2 regions of the Arthrobacter sp. B055-34 genome follow, and region 1 is predicted to be linked to the other one. Evidence: riboswitches for the same ligand, from Rfam matches in the RefSeq annotation. Region 1 holds a riboswitch; the other holds the start of a gene.
What was found. A riboswitch is a leader RNA that binds a small molecule or an ion and turns the genes downstream of it on or off. The one in region 1 is predicted to bind S-adenosylmethionine.
Positions count from the first base shown of each region.

Region 2: it holds a riboswitch for S-adenosylmethionine, as region 1 does, so the genes downstream of both, AC5RWO_RS14525 (DUF1737 domain-containing protein) here and AC5RWO_RS20530 (acyl-CoA dehydrogenase family protein) in region 1, are expected to answer to the same signal.

Region 1 covers NZ_JBNHFQ010000015.1:52,499-56,156, forward strand. The annotation lists gene AC5RWO_RS20520 (cobalamin-independent methionine synthase II family protein) at 255-1,466, opposite strand; SAM riboswitch class I at 1,478-1,592, opposite strand; gene AC5RWO_RS20525 (CoA-binding protein) at 1,685-2,101, shown strand; SAM riboswitch class IV at 2,212-2,325, shown strand; gene AC5RWO_RS20530 (acyl-CoA dehydrogenase family protein) at 2,402-3,616, shown strand.
Region 2 covers NZ_JBNHFQ010000007.1:122,914-126,571, forward strand. The annotation lists gene cls (cardiolipin synthase) at 1-532, opposite strand, end outside; gene AC5RWO_RS14520 (aminodeoxychorismate lyase) at 688-1,560, shown strand; SAM riboswitch class IV at 1,693-1,807, shown strand; gene AC5RWO_RS14525 (DUF1737 domain-containing protein) at 1,818-2,039, shown strand; gene AC5RWO_RS14530 (rhodanese-like domain-containing protein) at 2,036-2,401, shown strand; gene AC5RWO_RS14535 (O-succinylhomoserine sulfhydrylase) at 2,405-3,649, shown strand.

The DNA.
Region 1 (3,658 bases):
CCAACTAAACTGCACGAAAGGCCCATTCGGCAAGGCGGCTGTAACAATCCCGCGTAATAAAGCCGTGCCGGAAAGGGCGATCACCCACCGTCTGCCGGCAGTTTGGCCGCCTAGCCCCTGTCCGGATTGGGCTCTAACCGCCGCGCAGATTGCCCTAACCGCCGTCCACTGTGCAGATAATGCCCTTTCCCGGCGGGCAAAAGGGCATTATCTGCACAGTCAGCGGGAGGCAGCCGAGCAGATTACCGGGGAGGCTACTTCCTGAGGCGCTTGGTGGCGAGGTCCGCGCCCTGGCCCAGCGCCTCCAGCTTGGCGATGGCGATCTGCGGGTGCACGCGCCCGCCCAGGCCGCAGTCGGTGGAGGCGATGACGTTTTCGCGGCCCACCAGGCGGGCGAAGCGCTCAATCCGGTCCGCCACCAGTTCGGGATGCTCGACGACGTTGGTCGCATGGGAGACCACGCCCGGAATGATGGACTTGCCCTCGGGCAGCTTGGTGTCTTCCCAGATGCGCCACTCGTGCTCGTGCCGGACGTTGGCGGCCTCGAAGGAGTACGCGCCGGCGTCGATCTGCAGCACCGAATCGATGATGTCCGCGAACGGGATGTCGGTGGTGTGCGGGCCATGCCAGGAGCCCCAGCAGACGTGCAGCCGGATCTGCTCCTGCGGCAGGTCGCGCAGCGCCCAGTTGGTGGCCTCGACGCGCAGCTGGATGAACTTCAGGTAGTCCTCCAGGCTGGGCTCCGGGTTGATCTGATCCCAGCTCTCCGCCAGGGACGGGTCATCGAGCTGGACCGTCAGGCCAGCGTCGATAATAGCTTTGTATTCCTCACGCATGGCATCGGCGCAGGCGTACAGCAGCTCTTCGTCCGTCTTGTAGTACTCGTTGGCCACGCGCGCGCAGGAACCCGGGGACAGCGCGGCCACGAAACCTTCGGACAGCCCGGCGGCGTCGAGGCCCTTCTTCAGGTTGGTCACGTCCGACTTCACCATGTCATGCCCGGTGTAGGTCAGCGGGCCGGCGATCTTCGGCTGCGTGACGGACTTGCGGTGCGCCAGGATGCCCGACGACGGATCGTTGTAGGCGTCGTTGAACTTCTGCCGGTCGCGGCGGTCCGGGAAGGACGTCAGCACAATGTTGCCGGGCGAGGAGCGGCGCACTTCGGCATCGGCCCAGCGGTCCACATTGGTCGGTTCGAGTCCGCCCAGGCGCGCGAAGGAGTAGTTCCACCAGGCGCCGTAATCAACGGAGCTGGCCATGGCATGCCCGTACTCGCCGTCGTTCGGTATATCGATGCCCAGGTTCCGCTGGCGGGCGACGACGTCGATCACCGACTTCTCGAGCAGGTCCAGGAATTCCGGGGTAATTCCGTTGGCTTCCTTCGACTCGTTGGCGGCCAGCAGCTCGGGCGTCCTGGGTAATGAACCGGCGTGGGTGACGCGGATGTGGTCGGTGTTTGAGGACATGGTGGAGTTCCTTTCCATCGGTCCTGGCAGTAGCACCGTTGCCCGTGTTCAGCCTGATGGCTTGTTCAAGGGGGCGGGTTGCTGCGGCTTCATTGATCCAGGTCTCTCGGCCGCTCGGGATGGGTCCTTCCACTAAATGGCATTTCGAGTTGCCGGCGCAAGTCCGCCAACCGCGCCCCGCCATTCCCGAGTGAATGTGACGCAGGTAGGCTGGCGGCATGGCGCATCAGAATGATCCCGAAGTCATCAAGCGGCTGCTGAGCACCCCGGCGCGCTGGGCCGTGGTAGGCCTCTCCAACAATCCCCGCCGCGTGGCGCTGAGCGTGTCGCGCTACATGATGGACCGGCTGGGCATGGAGATCATTCCGGTCAGCCTCAAGGGCGACGACGTCCACGGGCAAAAGGGGTACAAGAAGCTGGCGGAGATCCCGGGCGAGATCGACGTCGTGAACTGCTTTGTGAACTCGCAGAAGGTCGGTCCCGTGGTGGACCAGGCGATCGAGGTCGGCGCGAAGGCCGTGTGGCTGCAGCTCGGTGTGATCGATGAAGCCGCGGCGGAACGGGCCAAGGCCGCCGGGCTGGACGTTGTCATGGACACCTGCCCGAAGATCGAGGCGCCGTACCTCGGCCTGTAGCGGTGGGCCTGCAGCCGGGCCTGTGTAGCTGCCGGGCGTAGCGGTGCCCGCATTCACATAACTTCATTTTTGTTTGGGGGAGCCTGGCTCCTCGGCATACTGAACTCCAAGATCAAGAGTCCCAACGACAAGCTCTGGCTGGTTGGGCGGCAACCCTCTCCCGTAGTGGGGTGCCCCAGATGAGGATCTGGCCGTGCACAAACCGTGTCCGGCAAGTACGGCCCCCTCCCGGCTGCGTCCCCTTCTTTTGGATTGTTGCGCGCCGCAGGCAGGTGGGAGCCTCTGCCCAAGGAGCACCTCATGACCGACAACGCATTCTCCAAGGCCGCCGCCAAGTACCGGCCGATCTTCGCACGCATCGCCACCGGTGCACTGGACCGTGAACAGGCCCGGGAACTGCCGTTCGAGCAGATCGGTTGGCTGAAGGAAGCCGGCTTCGGCGCCGCGCGCATCCCCACGGAATTCGGCGGGGACGGCCTGAGCTGGGAAGAATTCACCCAGCTGCTCATCGAGCTCGCCGCCGCGGACAGCAACATTCCGCAGGCCCTGCGCGCGCACATCGCTTTGACGGAGGAACACCTTTACCACCATCACCGCGAAGATCGCAGCGTCTGGCTGCAGCGGTTCGCCAACGGCCAGCTGGCCGGCAACGCGTGGACCGAGCCCGGCGCCGGCGGCACGGGCACCGTGCTGGACGAAGCCGGCGGCAAGCTGGTGCTGAACGGGCGCAAGTTCTACACCACCGGCACCATCTTCGCCGACTGGATCGATGTGACGGCCAAGCGCCCGGACGGTTCGGACGTCTCCGTCATCCTCTCCACCAAGACCGCTGGCGTGGAGACCTTCGACGACTGGGACGGCTTCGGCCAGCGGCTTACAGGCAGCGGGACCACGGTGTTCACCGACGCCGAAGTGGACCCGGCCAACGTCTCGGCCTTCGCCGATCGCTTCCCCTACCAGACGGCCCTCTACCAGCACATCCTGCTGGTCAGCCTGGCCGGCATCGCCAAGGCCGTGGTCACCGACGTCGCCGCGAACGTCCGCGAGCGGAAGCGCGTCTTCGGCCACGGCAACGCCCCGCTGGTGCGTAACGACGCCCAGATCCTGCAGGTTGTCGGCGAAATCAGCGCCAAGGCCTACGCCGCGGAAGCCACCACCCTGCGCGTGGCCCAGAGCCTCGACCGGGTCTTCGCTTCAAGATTGCAAAACGACGACGCCGAAAAGGCGGCCAACATCGCCGTCGAACTTGAATCCGGCCAGGCGCAGATTGTGCTGAGCAATCTGGTGCCCGACGCGGCGGGAGCCCTGTTCAATGTGCTGGGTGCATCCTCGACCAGCACGGGCAAGGCGCTGGACCGCCACTGGCGCAATGCCCGCACCGTGGCCACGCACAACCCGTTCATCTACAAGTCGCGGATCGTCGGCGACTGGGAGGTCAACGCTACGGAGCCGCCCTATGTCTGGACCATTGGTGTCGCCGGCGCCGATGCGGAACGCCAAACCGCAGCAGTCTAGCCGTTCCGTGTGGGGCCGGTTACGGCATGTGACGACCGCTTT
Region 2 (3,658 bases), on a different contig from region 1:
GCCAGCGCCGGAACTTCCGGTAGCCCTTGATCCGCATGGTGCCGAGGTGGTCGAAGAGCAGGCGGACCCGGACACCGCGGGCCGCGGCCTCCTGCAGGGCCACGAAGAGCTCGTCGGTGACCTCGTCCTTGGCCATGATGTAGAACTGGATGTTGACGAATTCCTCCGCCTTGCGGACGGCGGCGGCCATCGCGGCGATGGAACCCTCGTAGTCCGGATAGAGCTCCACGTGGTTGCTGTCCACCATCGGGAAAGAGCCGAGCGAGCGGTTCAGTTCGGCGGCCGAATGGACCCAGGCGGGGGCATCGCGTTCGCTGCGCGGTTCTTCCATGTCCTGCGTGGCTGCCCAGACCTTCCGGTTAATCTCGGTCTGTTTGGCGATCCGGCGGTCCGAAAGCCGGAAACTGCCGAACATGAAGAACAGGGCCAGGCCGACCAGCGGAATGAAGAAGATGGCCAGCAGCCAGGCCATGGCGGTGGTGGGGCGGCGGTTGCCCGGCACAATGCCCAGCGCAGCGATCCGGATTCCCATGTCCAGTATCGAAGCCACCACGACAACCCAGTCCGGGAACGTGCCCAGACCCGCAAGCGACCACAACACGGCAGCGAACTCCTCCCTTTCCCGCCGGTCCACGGCGCTGTCCTTGTACAGCCTAATGTGCCCGCGCGGCAATCTATGCTGATCCCATGACTGTTTTGGTGTTTCTCGACCCTGCCCTGGAGAACGGGCGCATCGCCGACGCCACAAAGCCGCAGCTGATGGCGACCGATCTGGGCGCCACCCGCGGCGACGGCATTTTCGAATCCCTCCTGGCGGTGGACGGTGTTCCCCGCAAGGTGCAGGCGCACCTGGACCGGCTCGCGTCCTCGGCCCGCATCATGGACCTGGACATCCCGCCGGCCGATGCCTGGGAGCGGGCCATCGCCACCGCCGTCGCCGAACATGCTCCCGTCGAAGAACTGGTGCTCAAACTGCTGGTCACGCGCGGCGAGGAGGGCGCGGGCCGCCCCACCGCGTGGGTGCAGGCCTCGCTTCCCGGCTCCACCGGCAGGGACCAGCGGCAGGAGGGCCTCGACGTGCTGCTGCTGGACCGCGGCTACGACAGCAACATCGCCGAGCGCGCGCCGTGGCTGTTGCTGGGCGCCAAGACCCTCTCCTACGCCGTGAACATGGCCGCCCTGCGCTATGCCAAGGCCAACGGCGCGGACGACGTCATCTTCACCTCCACCGACGGCCTGGTGCTGGAGGGCCCCACCTCTACCGTGCTGATGGCGACCGTGCGCGACGGCGTCCGGAAGCTCACCACGCCGCTGCTCGAAAACGGCATCCTGCCCGGCACCTCCCAGGGCGCCCTGTTCAACGCGGCCGCGGATGCCGGCTGGCAGCTGGGCTATGGGCCGCTGGAACCGCACCATCTGCTGGCGGCCGACGCGGTGTGGCTGGTCTCCAGCATCCGGCTGCTGGCACCGGTCAAGTCCATCGACGGCCAGGCCATCCCGGTGTCGCACGAGATGACGGAGGAACTGACGGCGCTGCTGGCCAAGGGCAGCCGGGAGTAGCCCAGCGCTTCCTGCGGCGGCGAGGGCTGCGGCCTTCCGTCGTCGTAAACCTACGTAACGGTTACCAATGATGACGACGGCGGCGCCCCGGCTTGGGTGCCGGGGACGGCGCCGTGCTACTTTCTTGAGCAGAGTAACGAGGTCCAGCGTCAAGCCCTGACTGTGCTGGCCGGCAACCCTCTTCACGGCGGGGTGCCTCAGGTGACTACTCGGCAGTGTTCATTAGGTTCATTTGCAAGCGTGATCAGGAGTACCCCATGCCCCCGTTGGAACAACCCGTCCAGTCCCCCGTTGACAATGCGGCGGGCAGCCCCCTGCCCTACCGGTTGCTGACCGGGCCGGACGACAGGTCCTTCTGCGCCCGGGTCAGCGCGGCGTTGGCGGAGGGCTACGAACTCTACGGCAACCCCTCGATTGCCTTCGACGGCGAACGCGTCATCGCCGCCCAGGCCGTGGTGCTGAAGGGACACAGCGCATGAGCTACGCCGGAGACCTCACCGTGGAAGAAGCCGTGGAGAAGCTGCGCGGCGGTGCCGTCCTCGTGGACGTCCGCACCGAGACCGAATGGCAGCAGGTGGGTGTGCCCGTGACGAACGACGACGGTGCTCCCGCGCGCTTCATCGAGTGGAACCGGATTGACGGCAGCCGCAATGCCGCGTTCCTCAACGAACTGCAGTCGCTGCGCGGCAAGGAGCTGTTGCTGATCTGCCGTTCGGGGCGGCGCTCCATCGATGCCGCTATCAGCGCCACCGCCGCCGGGCATACCGCGTACAACGTGCTGGGCGGCTTCGAGGCCGCCGGCGGCTGGCAGCAGAGCGATCTGCCCTGGAAGAGGGGCTAGCCGGTGGCGCCCCCGCAGTCTGCCGGCCCGGGGCCGGACCTGGCGGAACTGCGCGCCGGCTGGGACCCGCAGACGAGGGCGGTCCGCGGCGGCCTTGACCGCACGGGCTTCCAGGAAACCTCAGAAGCCTTGTTCCTGACGTCCGGCTACGTTTTTGATTCCGCCGAGGCAGCCGAAGCCTCCTTCAACGGCGAGGTGGAGCGCTTCGTCTACTCCCGCTACGGCAACCCCACGGTCGCCGCCTTCCAGGAACGGCTCCGGCTGCTCGAGGGCGCCGAGGCCTGCTTCGCCACGGCCAGCGGCATGAGCGCCGTCTTCACCGCCTTGGGCGCCCTGCTCGCCGCCGGTGACCGGGTGGTTGCGGCGCGGAGCCTGTTCGGTTCCTGCTTTGTCATTCTCAACGAGATCCTGCCGCGCTGGGGCGTGGAGACGGTCTTCGTCGACGGGCATGACCTCGCCCAGTGGGAGCAGGCCCTCGCCACCCCTGCCGCTGCGGTCTTCTTCGAGTCGCCGTCCAACCCGCTGCAGGAGCTGGTGGACATCCGTGCGGTGGTGGACCTGGCGCACGCCGCCGGGGCGCAGGTGGTGGTGGACAATGTCTTCGCCACCCCGCTGCTGCAGCAGGCAACGGAACTTGGTGCCGACGTCGTTGTTTATTCGGGTACCAAACACATGGACGGGCAGGGCCGCGTTCTTGGCGGCGCCGTGCTGGGCTGCGCGGATTTCATCAACGGCCCGGTCAAGCAGCTGATGCGCCACACCGGTCCCGCGCTGAGCCCGTTCAACGCCTGGACGCTGCTCAAGGGGCTGGAGACGATGTCCCTGCGCGTAAACTATGCCACCGCATCCGCCCTGGAGATCGCCCGCTGGCTGCAGACACAGCCGGCGGTGCGGCGCGTGGTCTACCCGTTCCTCGAGTCGCATCCGCAGTACGAACTGGCGCGCCGCCAGATGAGCGGCGGCGGAACCGTGGTCACGTTTGAACTTGAGCCGGGCGCTGCGAACGGTTCGGATGCCAAGGCCGCCGCGTTCCGGCTGCTGAACTCGCTGACCACCGTGGATATCTCGAACAACCTCGGTGACGCCAAGTCCCTGATCACCCATCCGGCCACCACCACGCACCGCGCGATGGGACCGGACGGACGGGCCGCGATCGGGCTCGGCGACGGTTTTGTCCGGCTGTCCGTGGGGCTGGAAGCCACCGAGGACCTGCTCAAGGACCTGGACCGGGCACTGACTGGCCCGTAGATCCAGGGA